3 regions of the Escherichia ruysiae genome follow, and region 2 is predicted to be linked to each of the others. Evidence: predicted binding sites of a transcription regulator. Region 2 holds the regulator's gene; each other region holds the start of a gene.

Region 1 (3,280 bases), 4.2 Mb from region 2:
CCTCTGCCGTTAAATGGATGTATGCCATTGAAGCATGTCTCTCCTTAACCTTGCTCTACCCTATCGCTCGCTGGAGCGAAAGGCGCTTTCGTCTGGAACACCGGTTGATGGCTGGGTTGTTGATAATGTCATTAAGCATGATGCCGGTGGGCATGGTCAGCAGCCTGCAACAACTTTTCACCCTGATTTGTCTGTTTTATATCGGTTCGATCATTGCCGAACCTGCGCGTGAAACCTTAAGTGCCTCGCTGGCGGATGCACGAGCACGCGGCAGCTATATGGGTTTTAGCCGTCTGGGTCTGGCCATTGGCGGAGCTATTGGCTATATCGGCGGCGGTTGGCTGTTTGATCTGGGAAAGTCGGCACAACAACCAGAGTTACCGTGGATGATGTTGGGCATTATTGGCATAATCACCTTCCTTGCGCTGGGTTGGCAATTTAGCCAGAAACGCGCGGCGCGTCGGTTGCTGGAACGCGACGCCTGAAAACGCGATGCTTTCTGTTACCATTGCTCGCCCTGTCAACCTGACACGCCTTAACAGCTTGTTATTACCTGCCGCCGCAGAATTCAGTTTTTTCTGCTGGCGAGTTTAACGCTGGTGGCACATGCTGCGTTGTGTCAGGATATTGACGCAGATTTCATGTCGAGGACTACCATGAACAAGTTTTTATTTGCCGCTGCATTGCTCGTCAGCGGCCTGCTCGTTGGCTGTAATCAACTCACCCAGTACACGATTAGCGAACAAGAAATTAACCAGTCACTTGAGAAACATAATAATTTCTCGAAAGATATCGGTTTGCCCGGCGTAGCGGATGCCCATATTGTTCTGACAAACCTGGCCAGCCAAATTGGTCGCGAAGAGCCGAATAAGATAACCTTAACCGGGGATGCAAATCTGGATATGAACTCCCTGTTCGGCAGCCAGAAAGCGACCATGAAACTAAAACTGAAAGCACTGCCGGTTTTCGATAAAGAAAAAGGCGCTATCTTCCTGAAGGAAATGGAAGTGGTCGATGCGACGGTACAACCGGAAAAAATGCAGACAGTGATGCAAACGTTGCTCCCCTATTTGAATCAGGCATTACGCAACTACTTTAACCAGCAACCGGCTTACATTCTGCGCGAAGATGGCAGCAAAGGTGAAGCAATGGCGAAAAAACTGGCGAAAGGTATTGAGGTGAAACCTGGCGAAATTGTCATTCCGTTTACTGATTAAACACGAGGGCGCATTCGCGCCCTTTATTTTTCGTGCAAAGGAAAACGTTTCCGCTTATCCTTTGTGTCCGGCAAAAACATCCCTTCAGCCGGAGCATAGAGATTAATGACTGCACCATCCCAGGTATTAAAGATCCGCCGCCCAGACGACTGGCACCTTCACCTCCGCGATGGCGACATGTTAAAAACTGTCGTGCCGTATACCAGCCAAACCTATGGTCGGGCCATCGTTATGCCCAATCTGGCACCGCCCGTGACGACCGTTGAAGCTGCCGTGGCTTATCGTCAACGTATTCTTGACGCCGTCCCTGCCGGGCACGACTTCATCCCGCTGATGACCTGCTACCTAACTGATTCACTGGATGCAGACGAACTGGAGCGAGGGTTTAACGAAGGCGTGTTCACCGCTGCAAAACTTTACCCAGCAAACGCGACCACCAACTCCAGCCACGGCGTGACGTCGGTTGACGCTATCATGCCCGTACTGGAGCGAATGGAAAAAATGGGTATGCCACTGCTGGTACACGGAGAGGTGACACACGCCGACATCGACATTTTTGACCGTGAAGCGCGCTTTATTGAAACTGTTATGGAGCCGCTACGCCAACGTCTGGCTGGGCTGAAAGTGGTTTTTGAGCACATCACGACGAAAGATGCCGCTGAATATGTTCGTGACGGTAATGAACTGCTGGCTGCTACCATTACACCCCAGCATTTGATGTTTAACCGTAACCATATGCTGGTTGGTGGCATACGTCCGCATCTGTACTGCCTGCCCATTCTCAAACGTAATGTGCATCAACAGGCGCTGCGTGAACTGGTCGCCAGTGGCTTTAGTCGCGTTTTCCTTGGGACTGACTCCGCGCCACATGCGCGTCATCGCAAAGAGAGTAGCTGCGGTTGTGCCGGCTGTTTTAATGCCCCAACGGCGCTGGGCAGTTACGCCACTGTCTTTGAAGAAATGAATGCGTTACAGCACTTTGAAGCATTCTGTTCTTTAAACGGCCCGCAGTTCTATGGTTTGCCAGTCAACGAATCGTTTATTGAACTGGTACGCGAAGAGCAGAAAGTGGCTGAAAGCATCGCTCTGACTGACGACACGTTGGTGCCATTCCTGGCCGGAGAAACAGTACGCTGGACAGTTAAACAATAAAAAACGTAGTTCCCTGTTGTCATTAGGTTATTTTGCCTGTATAAATAACCAGTATATTAAACAGGGGGCTATTATGAGAATTGAAGTCACCATAGCGAAAACTTCTCCATTACCTGCCGGAGCCATTGACGCTCTGGCAGTTGAACTTTCCCGCCGTATTCAATATGCGTTTCCTGATAACGAAGGTCATGTTTCTGTTCGTTATGCCGCAGCTAATAATTTATCGGTTATTGGCGCAACAAAAGAAGATAAACAGCGCATTAGCGAAATTCTGCAAGAAACATGGGAAAGCGCAGATGACTGGTTCGTTAGCGAATAATATGCAGTAATGTTTGTTTTTGCCGGGTCGCCCCGGCTTTTTTATTTTCAGCACAAAATTTCTACACTTCCTCAAAATAATTGCACGATATGCTAAAAAAATATGAATGACATGCTGTTTTATTGTTCATATAAATCTTAAAAACAAAAAAATATCTCTTTCCCCCTTTAAAAATTCTGTGGATACCCTTACTTATTGGTATACTGAAGTTGCTTCAGATAAAAATGCATTGAACCTCGAATAACGTTGTCTAGTAACACGAATTAGGGGGCCATGATGGAAAAAAACAATGAAGTCATTCAGACTCATCCGCTCGTAGGGTGGGACATCAGCACCGTTGATAGCTATGATGCTCTGATGTTGCGTTTGCACTACCAGACCCCAAATAAGTCCGAGCAGGAAGGGACTGAAGTTGGTCAGACACTCTGGTTAACTACTGATGTTGCCAGACAATTTATTTCGATATTAGAAGCAGGAATCGCCAAAATTGAATCTGGTGATTTCCATGTAAATGAGTATCGTCGTCATTAACTTGACATGACCATCCACCCAAAAGGCACCAGATTGGTGCCTTTACTATTTCTGGGTTGTA
Region 2 (3,280 bases):
TGCTTTAGTCGTGGGTTTAAGCCAGAAAATGGGCAGAATAAGTACTACGGTAATGGCAAACAAGGTGGCGAAAATCGCCTGCCAGGAAAAATGAACCAGCAGCCAGCTACCTAAAAGAGGAGCAAGGGCAGGAGAGAGTCCCACCAATGGCATGATCGTGGCGAAAATACGATTCACTTTTTGTGAAGGATAGTAATCCGTCACCAACGCCTGCCAGATAACTGCGGCGGCACAGACACCAACCGCTTGCACAAACCGTAATACCAGCAGAGTGATGGCGTTATCCACCCATAACATCCCCAGACTACCTAATGCAAAAATTGTCAGGCCGATTAATAACACCGGTTTACGACCATAACGGTCGGAGAGCGGCCCCCACAGAAGTTGGGCTGCGGCAAAACCGGCAAGGAACAGACTAAGGCTGGCACTGACAGCAGACGCAGGCGTTTGCAAATCGGCCTGAATGGCGGCGAAAGCGGGCAGATACATATCGGTTGCCAGAAAACCGAGTACGCTCAAACCCGCCAGCCAGACTAAAAATCTTTTCCCAGGTTGCATGTATATTCTCTAAATTTCTCAGTTAAACACCGTCGCAAAGTGTAGGGAGTGAAATTCCTGTTGTGAAACGGTAATATTTGATGACTGGTTTCAAAAATTTTGCAGGCAAACTATGTGGTCTGAGTATTCTCTCGAAGTGGTTGATGCGGTAGCGCGTAATGGCAGTTTTAGTGCTGCGGCTCAGGAGTTACATCGCGTTCCTTCAGCGGTCAGCTATACCGTGCGTCAGCTGGAAGAGTGGCTGGCGGTGCCGCTTTTTGAACGGCGTCATCGTGATGTGGAACTGACCGCTGCCGGGGCGTGGTTTCTCAAAGAAGGGCGCTCTGTTGTCAAAAAAATGCAGATCACTCGCCAGCAATGTCAGCAGATTGCGAACGGCTGGCGCGGTCAGTTAGCCATTGCGGTGGATAATATCGTCAGGCCAGAACGTACACGGCAGATGATCGTTGATTTCTATCGCCATTTTGATGACGTTGAACTTCTGGTATTTCAGGAAGTATTTAACGGTGTCTGGGATGCGCTTTCCGACGGGCGCGTGGAACTGGCGATTGGCGCGACACGAGCGATTCCGGTGGGCGGTCGTTACGCCTTCCGTGATATGGGGATGTTGAGCTGGAGTTGTGTTGTTGCCCGTCATCATCCGCTTGCGTCAATGAATGGGCCATTCAGCGATGATACGTTGCGCAACTGGCCATCGCTGGTGCGCGAAGACACCTCGCGGACGCTACCAAAACGTATTACCTGGCTGCTGGATAACCAAAAGCGCCTTGTTGTACCGGACTGGGAATCATCGGCAACGTGTATTTCGGCTGGGTTATGCATCGGTATGGTGCCGACACATTTCGCCAAACCGTGGCTTAATGAGGGGAAGTGGGTAGCACTAGAACTGGAAAATCCATTCCCTGATTCAGCATGTTGTCTGACCTGGCAGCAGAATGATATGTCGCCTGCTTTAACCTGGTTGCTTGAGTATCTCGGCGATAGTGAGACGCTGAATAAGGAGTGGCTGCGGGAGCCGGAAGAGACTCCCGCAACGGGTGATTAACGACGATAGTCGCGGAACGGGCCATCAGCCACGGAGCGACGTTCAATCAACCGTGGATGAACTTCAATTGACTGCGGTTCTTCGCGTTTGTTGACGATACGATCCAACAGCATATTGAACGCCGTTTCACCCAGCGAATCTTTTGGCTGATGGATAGTGGTCAGTGCCGGGGTAAAGTAGCGAGCGTTGCGCACGTTATCATAACCGATCAGCGAAACATCCTGCGGGACGCGCAGCCCCATTTCATCAGCGGCACAGAGTGCGCCCATTGCCATAATATCGCCGCCACAGAAGACAGCGGTAGGTCTGTGTGGTTGCGACAGGATTTGCTGCATGGCGCGATAACCTGATTCAGGCTCAAAGTCACCTTGCACAATCCAGTTTTCCGGCACTTTGATCATGGCTTCTTCCATCGCTTTCATAAAGCCCGCCAAACGACCTGCACCGGTGTTACGCTCCAGAGGACCAGGAATAACGCCAATTTCGCGGTGACCGCGTTCAATCAGATAGCGCCCGGCCATGTAACCGCCTTCAAAAGCGTTATCGATAACCGCATCGGTAAAGTCTGCTTTTGCTTCACCCCAGTCCATCACCACCATCGGGATATGGCGATACTCTTCCAGCATCGCCAGCAACGGTTCCGGATACTCCGAACACATCACCAGCAGGCCATCGACGCGTTTTTGCGCCATCATCGACAGATAAGCCCGCTGTTTCTCAAGATTGTTCCACGCATTGCCCAGAATCAGCGTGTAGCCTTTCTGGAAGCAATTTTTTTCTACCGCTTCAATGATTTCGGCGAAATAGGCCGCTTCGCTGCTGGTCGCCAGCAAACCGATAGACTTGGTGTGGTTAACCTTCAGGCTACGCGCCACCGCGCTAGGGGAGTAGTGTAATTCTTTGATCGCTGCCCACACAGCATTGCGCGTTTCTTCAGCGACGAAACGTGTTTTGTTGATTACGTGTGACACAGTTGTAGTGGAAACGTTTGCTCGTTTCGCTACATCTTTTATTGTTGCCATTCCATTTCACTCCAGACCCTAACTTCAGCTCCTGCAAAATCGCAAGGTAAACGTTTGCCTTTACACACCTTACGCACAACAAAAGTGTTGCGGTACGCCGGGAAAATGACACAGAGCGTCAGGAAGGGGTCAATGGCCAGTACGCAAATAATGTAAGCGTGGAATTTTGGCCGATCTTGATGAAAAGGGGAAGTAGTAAAAACACTTATCATTATAAATGACGGGAGATTTTTTCATCACAGTATGTAAAAATGCGTAATATCACTTTTTGTGGGGTAATAAAAAGGAGAAAACTTGATGAGCACCGACCTTAAATTTTCACTGGTAACAACCATTATCGTTCTTGGTTTGATCGTGGCCGTGGGTTTGACTGCCGCGCTACACTGATTTCCCCTCGAGGGAGCGCGTTCTCCCTCACATCTCCTTCCTCTTTGTTAGCAAAATGGCAAAAGTGTTTTCTCTTTTTGTTATTTTCATTCTTTTGTGATTGATGTCATGCTTTCGCCACTTTGATGAACATCGCGTGATGACGCGAAGAGGTGGAGATTAGGCATGAAAATTAACTATCCGTTGCTGGCGCTGGCAATTGGCGCATTTGGTATCGGGACAACGGAATTCTCGCCAATGGGCTTGTTGCCCGTTATTGCGCGTGGTG
Region 3 (3,280 bases), 180 kb from region 2:
CACTGCTGAAAGCGGCGACTGAAGGTACAATCCCTCTGATTCCAGGGATCAGCACTGTTTCCGAACTGATGCTGGGTATGGACTACGGCCTGAAAGAGTTCAAATTCTTCCCGGCTGAAGCTAACGGCGGCGTGAAAGCCCTGCAAGCGATCGCAGGTCCGTTCTCCCAGGTGCGTTTCTGCCCGACTGGTGGCATTTCTCCGGCTAACTACCGTGATTACCTGGCGCTGAAAAGCGTACTGTGCATCGGTGGTTCCTGGCTGGTTCCGGCGGATGCGCTGGAAGCGGGCGATTACGACCGTATTACTAAGCTGGCGCGTGAAGCAGTAGAAGGCGCTAAGCTGTAAGAGTCAAAATGCCCGATCGAGAATCGGGCATTTTTGAGGATGATGACAAACGCAACATTGCCTGATGCGCTATGCTTATCAGGCCTACAAGTGAATTGTAATATATTGAATTCATAAGATTTGTAGGTCAGATAAGGCGTTTACGCCGCATCTGACATAAACAAAGCGCACTTTGTCAGCAATCTGAAATGCCCGATCGAGAATCGGGCATTTTTGTAGCTTGTTTTTAACAGATTTAACCTTGCACTTTCACCTGACCGGCGGCGTGCTTCGCGCGTTTAATGGCCTCATCAATACTCTCTGCAGTAGCCAGTGCCACACCCAGACGACGGCTGCCATCAATTTCCGGCTTACCAAATAATCGAATCTGTAGACCTGCGCCTACGGCATTCTGCACATTATCAAACGTGACATTCTGACTGGTCAGTTGCGGCAGGATAACCGCAGAAGCGGCTGGACCATACTGGCGGATCCCAGCAACAGGCAGTCCAAGGAACGCGCGTACATGTAGGGCAAATTCTGAGAGATCCTGAGAAATTAACGTCACCATCCCGGTGTCATGCGGGCGAGGGGAGACTTCACTGAAAATCACCTCATCACCACAGACAAACAACTCGACACCAAACAGCCCATAACCTCCCAGCGCCAGCACCACTTTACGGGCAATCTCCTGCGCACGTTCAAGGGCAAGGGGGCTCATTTGCTGCGGTTGCCAGGATTCACGGTAATCTCCATCTTCCTGACGATGGCCGACTGGCGCACAGAAATGGACACCATCCACGGCGCTGACGGTCAGTAGTGTAATTTCGAAGTCAAACTTAACCACGCCTTCAACAATCACACGACCTGCTCCAGCGCGACCACCTTGCTGGGCGTACTCCCACGCCTGAGCAAGCTGTTCGGCAGAGCGAATAAATGTCTGCCCCTTGCCGGAAGAACTCATCACCGGTTTAACAATACAGGGATAGCCAATGGCGGCAACCGCCTCGCGGAAAAGGTTTTCGCTGTCGGCAAAACGATACGTTGAAGTGGGAATTTGAAGCTCTTCTGCCGCCAGACGGCGGATGCCCTCGCGATTCATGGTTAATTTTGTCGCGCGCGCGCAGGGGACAACATTCAGTCCTTCCTCTTCAAGCTGGATCAGCATATCGGTGGCAATAGCTTCAATCTCCGGCACGATATAGTGCGGCTTTTCCAGTTCAACCACGCGGCGCAATGCATCACCATCCAGCATATTAATGACATGGGAGCGGTGTGCGACATGCATGGCTGGCGCGTCGGCATAGCGATCAACCGCAATCACCTCTACGCCGAGGCGCTGGCACTCGATTGCCACTTCTTTACCCAGTTCACCGGAACCTAATAACATCACGCGAGTTGCTGCCGGACGCAGCGCAGTGCCTAATAACGTCATAACGAATATCCCCTGATTAATTCCGCGTGAAGTATAAACGAAAACGTTTGCGTGTGTCTTTATTGCTTGATTGCTTGCGTTGATTTCTCGATTGAAAAGAAATATACTGTATAAAATTACAGTTATGATGAGAGGCTGCAAATGGCGGTTGAAATTAAATACGTAGTCATTCGTGAGGGCGAAGAGAAGATGTCGTTTACCAGCAAAAAGGAAGCCGATGCTTATGACAAAATGCTTGATACGGCGGATCTGCTCGACACCTGGCTGGCAAATTCCCCGGTCAAAATGGAAGACGAGCAACGTGAAGCTCTTTCACTGTGGCTGGCAGAACAGAAAGATGTCCTGAGTACCATCCTGAAAACAGGCAAATTACCGTCTCCGCAGGTGGTCGATAATAGCAACGATGCGGAAGATGAGACCCACGCCGCCTGAAGCAACTTGCGCTCCTGACAATTTGTACCATGCTTTCTCCTGAATCATTGTGCTATGGAGAAAAACATGAAAAAAAGAGGAGCGTTGTTGGGGCTGTTACTGCTTTCTGCCTGCGCATCAGTTTTTGCTGCAAATAACGAAACCAGCAAGTCAGTAACTTTCCCAAAGTGTGAAGGTCTGGATGCAGCCGGAATTGCCGCGAGTGTAAAACGCGATTATCAACAAAACCGCGTAGCGCGCTGGGCAGACGATCAAAAAATCGTTGGTCAGGCAGATCCGGTTGCGTGGGTTAGTTTGCAGGATATTCAGGGTAAAGATGATAAATGGTCAGTTCCGCTGACCGTGCGCGGTAAAAGTGCCGATATTCATTATCAGGTAAGCGTGGACTGTAAAGCGGGAATGGCGGAGTATCAGCGTCGTTAATGGCTATTAGTCATTGCGCATAATTCCTGGCGGATGTGGTGTAAGCACCTGTCCGCCTTACAATGCATCAGACCCCGTAGGCATGATAAGGCGCGACAGCATCGCAGTAGGCAATCAGCAGCAGATAATCCCAATCAATCCTTCATCCAAATTCCCACCATAGCCGAGTTCCTTATCTGACGCGAATTTCCGTCGCTGACTTCCTTTCGGTCCGTTTATTTGCGCATCTTTTGCCGCAATATACACTTTCTGACATCCTCATCCGCTATGCTACAGGCACTAAAAATGGTTATTGAGGAGCAAATATGGCTAACTGGTTAAATCAACTGCAATCCCTTCTTGGGCAAAGCAGTTCTTCTACCTCCTCGTCTACGGAGCAGGGATTGGGCAAACTTTTAGTGCCGGGCGCATTAGGCGGGCTGGCAGGGTTGCTGGTCGCAAATAAATCAGCACGTAAACTTCTCACGAAATATGGCACCAATGCGTTGCTGGTTGGCGGCGGAGCGGTAGCGGGTACGGTGCTGTGGAACAAATACAAAGATAAAATTCGTGCGGCGCATCAGGATGAACCGCAATTCGGCACTCAAAGCACGCCGCTGGATGAGCGTACGGAACGTTTGATCCTTGCGCTGGTCTTTGCCGCTAAAAGTGATGGTCATATTGA

The links. Region 2 encodes PurR, which represses purine synthesis genes. Its sites were predicted from a motif close to CANGCAAACGTTTGCNTG; they were not measured.
Region 1: pyrC (dihydroorotase) is a predicted target of PurR. The motif match lies at 1,255-1,272, and genes of this name have one in related genera.
Region 3: purT (formate-dependent phosphoribosylglycinamide formyltransferase) is a predicted target of PurR. The motif match lies at 1,798-1,815, and genes of this name have one in related genera.

What each region holds. Positions count from the first base shown of each region.
Region 1 covers NZ_JAVIWS010000001.1:4,449,886-4,453,165, reverse strand. The annotation lists gene mdtH (multidrug efflux MFS transporter MdtH) at 1-485, shown strand, start outside; gene RGV86_RS21245 (lipoprotein) at 657-1,217, shown strand; gene pyrC (dihydroorotase) at 1,323-2,369, shown strand; gene dinI (DNA damage-inducible protein I) at 2,443-2,688, shown strand; gene bssS (biofilm formation regulator BssS) at 2,965-3,219, shown strand.
Region 2 covers NZ_JAVIWS010000001.1:244,107-247,386, forward strand. The annotation lists gene punC (purine nucleoside transporter PunC) at 1-558, opposite strand, end outside; gene punR (DNA-binding transcriptional activator PunR) at 671-1,603, shown strand; gene purR (HTH-type transcriptional repressor PurR) at 1,600-2,625, opposite strand; gene cydH (cytochrome bd-I accessory subunit CydH) at 2,923-3,012, shown strand; gene RGV86_RS01345 (MFS transporter) at 3,178-3,280, shown strand, end outside.
Region 3 covers NZ_JAVIWS010000001.1:65,317-68,596, forward strand. The annotation lists gene kdgA (bifunctional 4-hydroxy-2-oxoglutarate aldolase/2-dehydro-3-deoxy-phosphogluconate aldolase) at 1-347, shown strand, start outside; gene purT (formate-dependent phosphoribosylglycinamide formyltransferase) at 583-1,761, opposite strand; gene yebG (DNA damage-inducible protein YebG) at 1,903-2,193, shown strand; gene yebF (protein YebF) at 2,260-2,616, shown strand; gene RGV86_RS00420 (tellurite resistance TerB family protein) at 2,922-3,280, shown strand, end outside.